2 regions of the Streptomyces sp. NPDC013455 genome follow, and region 1 is predicted to be linked to the other one. Evidence: riboswitches for the same ligand, from Rfam matches in the RefSeq annotation. Region 1 holds a riboswitch; the other holds the start of a gene.
What was found. A riboswitch is a leader RNA that binds a small molecule or an ion and turns the genes downstream of it on or off. The one in region 1 is predicted to bind thiamine pyrophosphate.
Positions count from the first base shown of each region.

Region 2: linked by a shared signal. The riboswitch ahead of thiO (glycine oxidase ThiO) and the one ahead of ABZ576_RS14060 (thiamine ABC transporter substrate-binding protein) in region 1 are both predicted to bind thiamine pyrophosphate.

Region 1 covers NZ_JBEYCX010000007.1:115,747-121,225, reverse strand. Annotated here, with positions in the region: gene ABZ576_RS14075 (cytochrome P450) at 1-1,368, shown strand, start outside; gene ABZ576_RS14070 (hypothetical protein) at 1,442-1,639, shown strand; gene rlmN (23S rRNA (adenine(2503)-C(2))-methyltransferase RlmN) at 1,828-2,934, shown strand; TPP riboswitch at 2,958-3,066, shown strand; gene ABZ576_RS14060 (thiamine ABC transporter substrate-binding protein) at 3,149-4,225, shown strand; gene ABZ576_RS14055 (iron ABC transporter permease) at 4,264-5,479, shown strand, end outside.
Region 2 covers NZ_JBEYCX010000001.1:206,248-211,726, reverse strand. Annotated here, with positions in the region: gene pknB (Stk1 family PASTA domain-containing Ser/Thr kinase) at 1-706, opposite strand, end outside; gene ABZ576_RS00900 (thiazole synthase) at 859-1,653, opposite strand; gene thiS (sulfur carrier protein ThiS) at 1,657-1,869, opposite strand; gene thiO (glycine oxidase ThiO) at 1,866-3,035, opposite strand; TPP riboswitch at 3,033-3,144, opposite strand; gene ABZ576_RS00885 (hypothetical protein) at 3,198-3,548, shown strand; gene ABZ576_RS00880 (FAD-dependent oxidoreductase) at 3,581-4,813, shown strand; gene ABZ576_RS00875 (Rv2175c family DNA-binding protein) at 4,913-5,278, shown strand; gene thiE (thiamine phosphate synthase) at 5,369-5,479, shown strand, end outside.

The DNA of each region.
Region 1 (5,479 bases):
GCCGACCGGTCCGCCGCCCCGGCCGGCCCAGCCGCCTCCCCGGCCGGCCGGTCCGCCGCCCCGGCCGACCCAGCCGCCTCCCCGGCCGGCCGGTCCGCCTCCCCGGCCGACCGGTCCGCCGCCCCGGCCGACCGGTCCGCCCTCCCGGCCGACCGGTCCGCCGCCGCGCCGCTTCCCCCCGTGCGGTTCTGGGCCGTCGGTGATCTGCCCGCGCTCGACCCCGACCCGCTCCTGGACGAGCTGCTGCGCAGCGAACCGGTCAGCCGGATCAGGCTGCCGTACGGCACCGGGCACGCATGGCTGGTGACCCGGTACGAAGACGTCCGCTTCGTCACCTCCGACCCGCGCTTCTCCCGGGAGGAGGTGGTCGGCCGCGACGTCACCACGATGCGTCCCGTGCCGGTGGCCTCGCAGACGGCGGGCGTGCAGTACGTCGACCCGCCCCGGCACACCGTGCTGCGCAGGGTCGTGGCCCGGGCGTTCACCGGGCGGAGCATGCAACGCCTGCGCCCGCTCGCCGAGCGCCGGGCCGCCGCACTGCTCGACGGCATGCGGCGCGCCGGCGCACCGGCCGACCTCATGGAACACCTGCACGGTCCCTTCCCGCTCGCCGTGCTCCGGGACTTCCTCGGCGTGGACGAGCGGGACTGGCACCGGTGGGCCGAGACGGGGGAGGCGCTGCTGTCCGCCGGAGCCGAGTCCGGGGAGCGCGCCGCGGCGGCGGCCCGGGCCACCCGGGCCCACATCGCCGAGCTGCTCCGGCGCCGCCGCGAGGAACCCCGCGAGGACCTGGCCGGAGTGCTGGCGCGGGCGGCCGAGGCGGGCGAGATCACGGACGACGAGGCGATCTCCCTGGCCACCGCCGTCCAGGTCAGCGGCGGCCACGCGGTCCGCAACAACAGCGGTTCGATGATGTACGCGCTGCTCACCCACCCCCGCCACCTGGAACGGCTGCGCCGCGAGCCGGAGCTGCTGCCGCGGGCCGTGGAGGAGCTGTTCCGCTACGTCCCGCACCGCAACGGCGTCGGCATCCCCCGGGTCGCCACCGAGGACGTGCGGGTCGGCGGGCGGCTGATCCGGGCGGGGGACGTGGTCTACAACGCGTACCTCGCCGCCAACCGCGATCCCGAGGTGTTCCCCGACCCCGACACCCTGGACTTCGACCGCGCGGGCGCCGCGCACCTCGCCTTCGGCCACGGCCCGCACCACTGCCTGGCCGCCGTCATGGCCCGGATGGAGGCGGAGGTGATGATCGGCGCCGTACTCACCCGCTTCCCCGGCATCCGGCTGGCCGTACCGCCCGAGGAGGTGGAGTTCCAGCGCCGGGGCCTGATCCGCGGACCGCGCACCCTGCCCGTGGCTTGGTGAGGGAACCTTTCACCCGTGGACGGCGTCTGCCCGTACGACAGCGGCTTCCGGTACGACGACACAGGTGGGGACCATGATTCTGCTCTTGCTCGGCGTCCTGGCGCTCGTAGTCGGCGGCTGCGTCTGCGTGGTGTGGGCGGAGCGCGGCGGCCCGCGCTGGACCCGCGCCGTCGCGACCGTCACCCTCACCGCGGGCGAGCTGGCCCGCAGCGCCTCGAAGAAGCGCGGCGGAACCGCGAACGCCACCCAGCCGGACAACACCGACGACTAGCCCCACCCACCCCGCCGGCTCGGCCCGGGAGATCAAACAATCGCTGACAAGGCTGCAGATCTTCCAGCGAAGTCTGGTGGTGGTACTACTTTGGGCCGTCCGATGCTGACCACCGGTACCCACGGGTGACCGCCCCCACCCCGCTCCGGCCTGGGCCACCGGAGTCGATCTGCGACACTGGTAAGACCATGCCCAAGCCCGGAGAACTCACCTTTGTCGCGCCGCGCGGTGCCAAGCAGCCGCCGCGGCATCTTGCCGACCTCACGCCCGCCGAGCGCAAGGACGCTGTGGCCGAGATCGGTGAGAAGCCGTTCCGTGCCAAGCAGCTCGCGCAGCACTACTTCGCGCGGTACGCGCACGACCCGGAGCAGTGGACCGACATCCCGGCCGGTTCGCGCGCCAAGCTGCAGGAGGCGCTGTTCCCGGAGCTGATGACCGTCGTCCGGCACCTCTCCACCGACCAGGGCACCACCCGCAAGACGCTGTGGCGGCTGTTCGACGGGACGCTGGTCGAGTCCGTGCTGATGCGCTACCCGGACCGCGTCACCATGTGCATCAGCTCGCAGGCCGGATGCGGCATGAACTGCCCGTTCTGCGCGACCGGGCAGGCGGGGCTGGACCGGAACCTCTCCACCGCGGAGATCGTCCACCAGATCGTCGACGGGATGCGGGCGCTGCGGGACGGCGAGGTGCCCGGCGGGCCCGCTCGGCTGTCCAACATCGTCTTCATGGGCATGGGCGAGCCGCTCGCCAACTACAAGCGGGTCGTCGGCGCCATCCGGGCGCTCACCGACCCGGCCCCGGACGGGCTCGGCCTCTCGCAGCGCGGGATCACCGTCTCGACGGTGGGCCTTGTGCCGGCCATCCACCGGTTCGCCGACGAGGGCTTCAAGTGCCGGCTGGCGATCTCCCTGCACGCCCCCGACGACGAGCTGCGCGACACCCTCGTCCCCGTCAACACGCGGTGGAAGGTGCGCGAGGTCCTGGACGCCGGGTTCGAGTACACCGAGAAGTCGGGCCGCCGGCTGTCGATCGAGTACGCGCTGATCCGGGACATCAACGACCAGGCCTGGCGCGGTGACCGGCTCGGGCGGCTGCTCAAGGGCAAGCCCGTACACGTCAACCTCATCCCGCTGAACCCGACGCCCGGCTCCAAGTGGACCGCCTCGCGGCCCGAGGACGAGAAGGCGTTCGTCGAGGCCATCGCGGCCCACGGGGTGCCCGTCACCGTCCGGGACACCCGCGGCCAGGAGATCGACGGGGCGTGTGGTCAGCTCGCGGCCACCGAGCGGTAATCTGACCGGGTCCACACATCTTCATATTCCGACAGGGGAGCGCCACAGCGCTGAGAGTGCGGCGGACAGGGCCGCAGACCCTCTGAACCTCGCCCAGGTCATTCTGGGTAGGAAGTTCGGTCATCACTCAAGCTGTTGCGCCCTGCCCGGGTCTCCTTGGCGGAGCCCGGGCAGGGCCGCGTCTCTTCCTGGCCAACCCCCAGGAGGACATCCAGTGCACACCAAGACCCTCGCGACCGCGGCCGCCGGCCTCGTCGCGCTGTCCGCGCTGACCGGGTGCGGCTCGTCCGACACCAAGGGCTCCGCGGACACCAAGACCGTGACCCTGGTCAGCCACAACTCGTGGAGCGTCTCGAAGAACGTCCTGAAGGACTTCGAGAAGCGTTCCGGATACAAGGTCCGGGTCCTCGAGGACGGCGACGCCGGTCAGGCCGTCAACAAGGCGATCCTGACCAAGGACAACCCGCAGGGCGACGTCCTCTTCGGCGTCGACAACACCCTGCTCTCCCGCGCCCTGGACAACGGCCTCTTCCAGCCGTACGAGGCCAAGGGCCTCGACACGGTCGGTGCCGCCTACCAGCTCGACAAGGACAAGCACCGGGTCACGCCGGTCGACTACGGCGACATCTGCGTCAACTACGACAAGGCGTACTTCAGCGAGCACAAGCTGACCCCGCCGCGGTCCTTCGCCGACCTCGCCAAGCCCGCGTACAAGAACCTCCTCGTCACGGAGAACGCGGCCACCTCCTCCCCGGGCCTCGGCTTCCTGCTCGGCAGCGCCGCGGAGTTCGGCGACGGGGGCTGGCCGGACTACTGGAAGAAGCTGAAGGCCAACGGCGTCAAGGTCGTCGACGGCTGGGAGCAGGCCTACTACCAGGAGTTCTCCGGGTCCTCCGAAGGCAGGAAGGCGGGCGGCGACCGGCCCCTCGTGGTGTCGTACGCCTCCTCCCCGCCCGCCGAGGTGATCTACGCCAAGAAGCGGCCCGGCACCGCGCCGACCGGTGTGGCCACCGGTACCTGCTTCCGGCAGATCGAGTTCGCGGGGCTGCTGAGCAACGCGAAGAACACCGAGGGCGGCAAGGCGCTCATCGACTTCCTGCTGACCAGGGAGTTCCAGCAGGACATGCCGCTGAACATGTTCGTCTACCCGGTCACGCGGGGGGCCGCCGTGCCCGCCGACTTCACGAAGTACGGCCCGGCCGCCGAGGACCCCGAGACCCTGGCGCCCGAGAAGATCGCCGCCAACCGCGACCAGTGGGTCAAGTCGTGGACGTCGCTCGTACTGAAGTGACCGGCACCCGGCGGGGGAACGCGGCGCGGCTCGGGCTGATGGCCCTGCCCGTCGCGTTCTTCGCGCTGTTCTTCGCCTGGCCCGTGGCCGCGATCGTCGCGCGCGGGCTGAAGGTGGACGGCGCCTGGCGGCTGGGACGGATCGCGGACGTCGTGGCCCAGCCGGACGTCCGGCACGTGCTGTGGTTCACCACCTGGCAGGCGCTCGCCTCCACCGCGCTCACCCTGCTGCTGGCGCTGCCCGCCGCCCACGTCTTCGCCCGTCTGGACTTCCCCGGCAAGCAGCTGCTGCGGGCCGTGGTCACCGTCCCGTTCGTGCTGCCGACCGTCGTCGCCGGCAGCGCCTTCCTGGCCCTGGTCGGCCACCGCGGCCTGCTGGACGAGCTGTGGGGGGTACGGCTCGACACCACCGTGTGGGCGATCCTGCTGGCCCACGTCTTCTTCAACTACGCGGTCGTCGTCCGCACGGTCGGCGGGCTGTGGGCCCAGCTCGACCCCCGGCAGGAGGAGGCGGCGCGGATGCTGGGCGCCTCCCGGCTGACCGCCTGGCGGCAGGTCACCCTGCCGGCGCTCGCGCCCGCCGTGGCCGCCGCCGCCCTGATGGTGTTCCTGTTCACCTTCACCTCCTTCGGCGTGGTGCAGATCCTCGGCGGCCCGGCCTTCTCCACCATCGAGGTGGAGATCTACCGGCAGACCTCCGACGTCTTCGACCTCTCCACGGCCGCCGTCCTCACCCTCGTCCAGTTCGCCGCCGTCGGCGCGATCCTCGCCGTGCACGCCTGGACGGTCCGGCGGCGGGAGACCGCCCTCCGCCTGGTCGACGCCCGGACGACCGCGCGCCGGCCGCGCGGGGCCGGGCAGTGGGCGCTGCTCGCCGCGGTCCTCGCCACCATCGCCGTGCTCCTGGTGCTGCCGCTCGCCGTCCTCGTCCGGCGCTCGCTCGACGCGCCCGGCTTCGGCTATTACCGGGCGCTCACCGCGGCCGACGGCGGAGTGTTCCTGGTGGCGCCGGTGCAGGCCGTGTGGACCTCGCTCCAGTACGCCGTCGCCGCGACCGCCATCGCCGTCGTGATCGGAGGTCTCGCCGCCGCCGCGCTGGCCCGCCGGGACGCGGGGCGGCTGGTGCGCGGCTTCGACGCGCTGCTGATGCTGCCGCTCGGGGTGTCCGCCGTCACCGTCGGCTTCGGCTTCCTGATCGCGCTGGACGAGCCGCCACTGGACCTGCGCCAGTCCTGGATCCTGGTGCCCCTCGCCC
Region 2 (5,479 bases), on a different contig from region 1:
GGGGCGGCACGTCCTCGTGCAGGTGCTTGTAGAGCACCTGGGCCGGGGACTCCCCGGAGTGCGGCTTGGTGCCCGTCAGCATCTCGTACAGGACCACACCGCAGGCGTACACGTCGACGCGCGGGTCGGTGGTGCCCCGTTCTATCTGCTCGGGCGCGAGGTAGGAGACGGTCCCGAGTACGGCCCCCGTCGTGCTGGTCACCGTGTCCACGGAGCGCACCAGCCCGAAGTCGGCCACCTTCACCCGGCCGTCGTCGCCTATCAGCACGTTCTCCGGCTTCATGTCCCGGTGCACGAACCCCGCCCGGTGCGCGGCGCCGAGCGCGGCGAGCACCGGCTCCAGGATGTCCAGCGCGGCCCGCGGCTGCACGGCACCCCGCTCCCGCAGCACGTCGCGCAGGGTGCAGCCGGCGATGTACTCCATCGCCAGGTAGACGTACGACCCGTCGGTGCCCTGGTCGAAGACCTGCACCACATTGGGGTGGTCGAGCCGGGCGACGGACTTCGCCTCACGGATGAAGCGCTCGACGAAGGCCCCGTCGGCCGCGAGCGCCGGGTGCATCACCTTCAGCGCGAGCACGCGGTCCAGGCGGGTGTCCAGGGCCCGGTAGACCGTGGCCATCCCACCGGCCGCGATCCGCGCGTCGACGCGATACCGGCCGTCGAGCACCTGCCCGACGAGGGGGTCCTGAAGGGTCGTATCCACGAGAGGGGAGTCTACGAGGGCGGACGGACACCACCACCGCGTCCACCGGCACGGGAGCACGACTGAAGCCGACCTGTGACGCGACGCACGCCCGTCCCGCGGCCGGGGCGGTCCTCCGGCCGGCGGTGACGGGCGGTCGCGTGGCCGGGCGGCTAGAACGCGGGGCGCTCGGGGTCGAGACGGGCCAGGCCCTCCGTCGGGGAGGACGCCTGCGCGAAGTGCCGCCGGGGCATGCGGCCGGCCCGGTACGCCAGCCGGCCCGCCTCCACCGCGTGCCGCATGGCGTCCGCCATCAGCACCGGCTCCTGCGCCCGGGTCACCGCCGAGGCAAGCATCACGCCCGCGCAGCCCAGCTCCATCGCCAGCGCCGCGTCGGACGCCGTACCGGCCCCCGCGTCCAGGATCACCGGCACCCGCGCCTGCTCCACGATCAGCTGGAAGTTGTGCGGGTTGCGGATGCCGAGCCCGGAGCCGATCGGCGAGCCCAGCGGCATGACCGCCGCACAGCCGACGTCCTCCAGCTTCCGCGCGAGCACGGGGTCGTCGTTCGTGTACGGCAGCACCGTGAAGCCGTCGTCGACCAGCGTCTCCGCCGCCTCCAGCAGCTCCACCGGATCCGGCAGCAGCGTCCGCTCGTCGGCGATGACCTCCAGCTTGACCAGGTCGGTGCCGAGCGCCTCCCGGGCCAGCCGGGCGGTGAGCACCGCCTCGCCCGCGGTGAAACAGCCCGCCGTGTTCGGCAGCACCCGGATGCCGAGCCTGTCCAGCACCGACAGCACCGAGCCGTGCACGGACGGGTCCACCCGGCGCATCGCGACCGTGGTCAGCTCCGTGCCGGAGGCGACCAGCGACCGCTCCAGCACCTCCAGGCTGGGCGCCCCGCCCGTGCCCATGATCAGGCGGGACGAGAAGGTCAGCCCGCCGAGGACCAGGGGATCGTCTGCCATGGCTCAGCCTCCCTGCACGGCGGTGAGTACTTCGACCCGGTCGCCCTCGGCGAGCGCGGTGGCCGCCCACTGCGCGCGCGGGACGACGGTCTCGTTGACGGCGGCGGCCACCCCGCGGGGCGCCGCGGTGAGGGTCTCCACCAGCGCGTCCAGCGCGGTGCCCGGCGCGATGTCGCGGGGTTCACCGTTGACGGAGATGGTCAGGGGAGGGTTCATGCGGGCTGCTCCAGCTTCTCCAGCCCCGTGGCGCCGAACCGCCGCGGGGTGAACGGACGCGCCTCCTCGGGCAGTTCACCGGTGACCAGGGCGTGTGCCAGCACGTCCCCGGTGACCGGCGTGAGCAGTACCCCGTTGCGGTGGTGCCCGGTGGCCAGCAGCAGCCCGGCCAGACCGGACGGGCCGAGCAGCGGCGCGTTGTCGGGGGAGCCGGGGCGCAGCCCGGCCAGGGTCTCGGTGAGCGGCAGTTCGGTGATGCCGGGCACCAGCTCGTGGGCGTCGCGCAGCAGTTCGTACACGCCCCCGGCCGTGACCGTCGTATCCCAGCCCAGCTCCTCGCTGGTGGCTCCGACCACCAGGTCGCCGTTCTCCCGGGGCACCAGGTAGACGTGGCTGCCGCGCACCACGGCCCGTACGGTCCGGCTCAGGAACGGCGCGTACCGGCGGGGGACGGTCAGCCGCAGCACCTGCCCCTTGACCGGCCGCACCGGCGGCAGCACTTCCCCCGGGACCCCCGCGAGCCGCCCGCTCAGGCTGCCGGCGGCGAGCACCACCTGCTCCGCGCGCAGCCCGGTGCCGTCCGCCGTGGTGATCCCGGCGGCCCGGTCCCCGGCCACGTCGAGCCGCTCCGCCCGGGTGCGGTGGAAGACCACGCCGGCCCGCTCGCAGGCGGCCACCAGGGCGGCCGCGAGCCGCCGCGGGTCGATCTGGTGGTCGCCGTCCACCCGCAGCCCGCCGCGCACCCCCGGCGCCAGCATCGGCTCCAGGTGCCGGCACTCCCGCCCGGACAGCCACTGGGAGTCGAGGCCCGAACGCCGCTGGAGGGCGTGCAGGTCGCGCAGACCGGCGCGGTCGTCGGCGTCCAGCGCGACGGCGAGGGTGCCGCAGCGGCGGTAGCCGAGGTCGTGGCCGGTCAGCTCGGTGAGCTCGGCCGCGAAGTCGGGATAGCGGCGGGCCGACTCCAGGTTCAGGGCGAGCAGCGTCTCCTCGCCGTAGTGCAGTTCGGTGACCGCGGCCAGCATCCCGGCCGCGACCCGCGCGGCCCCGCCCCCGGGCTCGGGGTCCACCACGGCCGTGGCGAGCCCGCGCTGCGCCGCGCGCCAGGCCGTGACCAGGCCGATGATTCCGCCCCCGATGACGAGGACGTCGGACGTACGTGACGACATGGGCGTCCAGCCCCTCCCTTCGCCGGCATGACCCGGATCAGGTTCGTACGGTCGGAGGCCGCCAGCCTCCCTCTCAGCCCGGTGCGTCCGGGCTCCCGCGAGTGCTTGTACGGTGGCCACCCTAGCCCGCCGTCCTCCTCGCCCGTAAGGGAGCCCCGTTCCATGGCCCGCTCGCTCGACGGACTGATCCTCGCCCCGGTGGCCGACCAGGCCCCGGGTCAGGTCGGTACCCGCACCCGCTTCGCCTACCACGAGGAGGACGGCGAGATCTGGGCCGAGTACGCGGGCGGCGACGTCGTGCGCGGGCATCTGATCGGCACCCGCGAGGGCGACCGGCTGGACTTCCGGTACGTGCAGCTGAAGACCGACGGGACGACCGCCTCGGGCCACTGCGTGTCCGCGGTCGTGGAGCTGCCCGACGGCCGGGTGCGGCTGGAGGAGACCTGGGAATGGGAGTCCGGGGAGGGCTCGGGCACGAGCGTGGTGGAGCAGATCACCGAGCACGCCCCCTGACTGACGGACCGTCAATTGTCTATGGTGACCGGGTGAGCGAGCAGACAGCGGAAGAGGGCACGGCACAGGGGCCGCGCGTGGTCGTCGTCGGCGCGGGCATGGCCGGGGTGCAGACCGCGGTCGCCCTGCGCGAACAGGGCTTCCGGGGCGGTGTGACCGTCATCGGCGCCGAGCCGCACCAGCCCTACGACCGGCCGCCGCTGTCGAAGGCGGTGCTGCTCGGCAAGGCCGAGAACTCCGCCTTCGACGTGGACTTCGAGTCCCTCGGCGTCGAGCTCAGACTGGGCTGCGAGGCGCTGGGCGTGCGCCCCGCCGACCACGAACTGGACACCGAGGCCGGACCGGTCCCCTACGACGTCCTGGTGCTGGCCACCGGCGCCGAACCGGTCACCCTGCCCGGCACCGAGGGTGTGCCCGGGGTGCATCTGCTGCGCACCCTGGACGACGCCGCCCGGCTGCGCCCGGTGGTCGTCCGGCAGCACGACGTCGTGGTCGTGGGCGCCGGCTGGATCGGCGCCGAGTTCGCCACGGCCGCCCGTGAGGCCGGCTGCGCGGTGACCGTCGTGGAGGCCGCCGACCGGCCGCTCGCCGGCGCCCTGCCGGCCGAGGTGGCCGCCCCGATGGCCGCCTGGTACGCCGACAGCGGCACGGACCTGCGCACCGGCGCGCGTGTGGAGCGCGTCGAGCCCGGCGCGGTGCTGCTCGCCGACGGCACCCGGCTGGCCGCGGGCGCCGTCGTGGTCGGTGTCGGCGCCCGCCCCGCCACCGCCTGGCTGGCGGGCTCGGGCATCGAGCTGGGCGCGCACGGCGACGTCCTCGCCGACGACCACCTGCGCACCTCCCTGCCGGACGTGTACGCCGTCGGCGACTGCGCCTCCTTCCCCTCGGCCCGCTACGGCGAGCGGCTCCTCGTCCACCACTGGGACAACGCCCTCCAGGGCCCGCGCACGGTCGCCGCGAACATCCTCGGCGAGACGCCCGCGGTCTACGACCCGGTGCCGTACTTCTGGTCGGAGCAGTTCGGCCGGTTCGTGCAGTACGCCGGCCACCACGCCGCGGCCGACCGCCTGGTCTGGCGCGGCGATCCGGCGGGCCCCTCCTGGACGGTGTGCTGGCTGCGCGAGGGCCGCCTGGTGGCCCTGCTGGCGGTGGGCCGCCCCCGCGACCTGGCCCAGGGCCGCCGCCTGATCGAGGCGGGCCGGCGGATGGACGTGGACGCCCTGACCGACCCGGCCCGGCCCCTGAAGGACGCCACGGCCGACTGAGGCCGCGCCGGTGCGCTCCGCCCCGACCAGGCACGACGGTGCCGCGGACGGCCGACGGCGGATCGCGGGCGAGGCCGCGGAGCGCCTAGGCTGGATTCCGTGACCGAGATTGACGCAAAGATCGATGCTCTCGTCCCCGACTGGCTCACCCTCCCCGACATCGCCGAACAGCTCGGCGTCGAGGTGACGCGTGTGCGGCAGCTGGTCAAGGACGGCCAGCTCATCGCCGTACGCCGTGGTGAGAACCGGGCACTGCACGTCCCCGCCGCCTTCATCGACGGGGACAAGGTCGTCAAGGGCCTGTCCGGGACCCTGACGCTCCTGAGGGACGACGGCTTCACGGACGAAGAGATGATCGAGTGGCTCTTCACCCCCGACCCGACCCTGCCCGGTACCCCCGCGCAGGCCCTGAGCGAGAATCGCGGCACGGAGGTGAAGCGCCGCGCCCAGGCGCTCGCCGTCTGAGCCGACCCGCGGCAGGAGGTGGCGTGCGGGCCGGACGTCCGTACGCCACCAGCCGAACCGCAGGGACACCGACCACGGGGGGACCCAGCCATGTCCGACACCGCCCGCACCGCGCTCGCCGACGCCCGTCTGTACCTGTGCACGGACGCCCGCAGGCGCCAGGGTGACCTGCCCGAGTTCCTCGACGCGGTACTGGCCGGC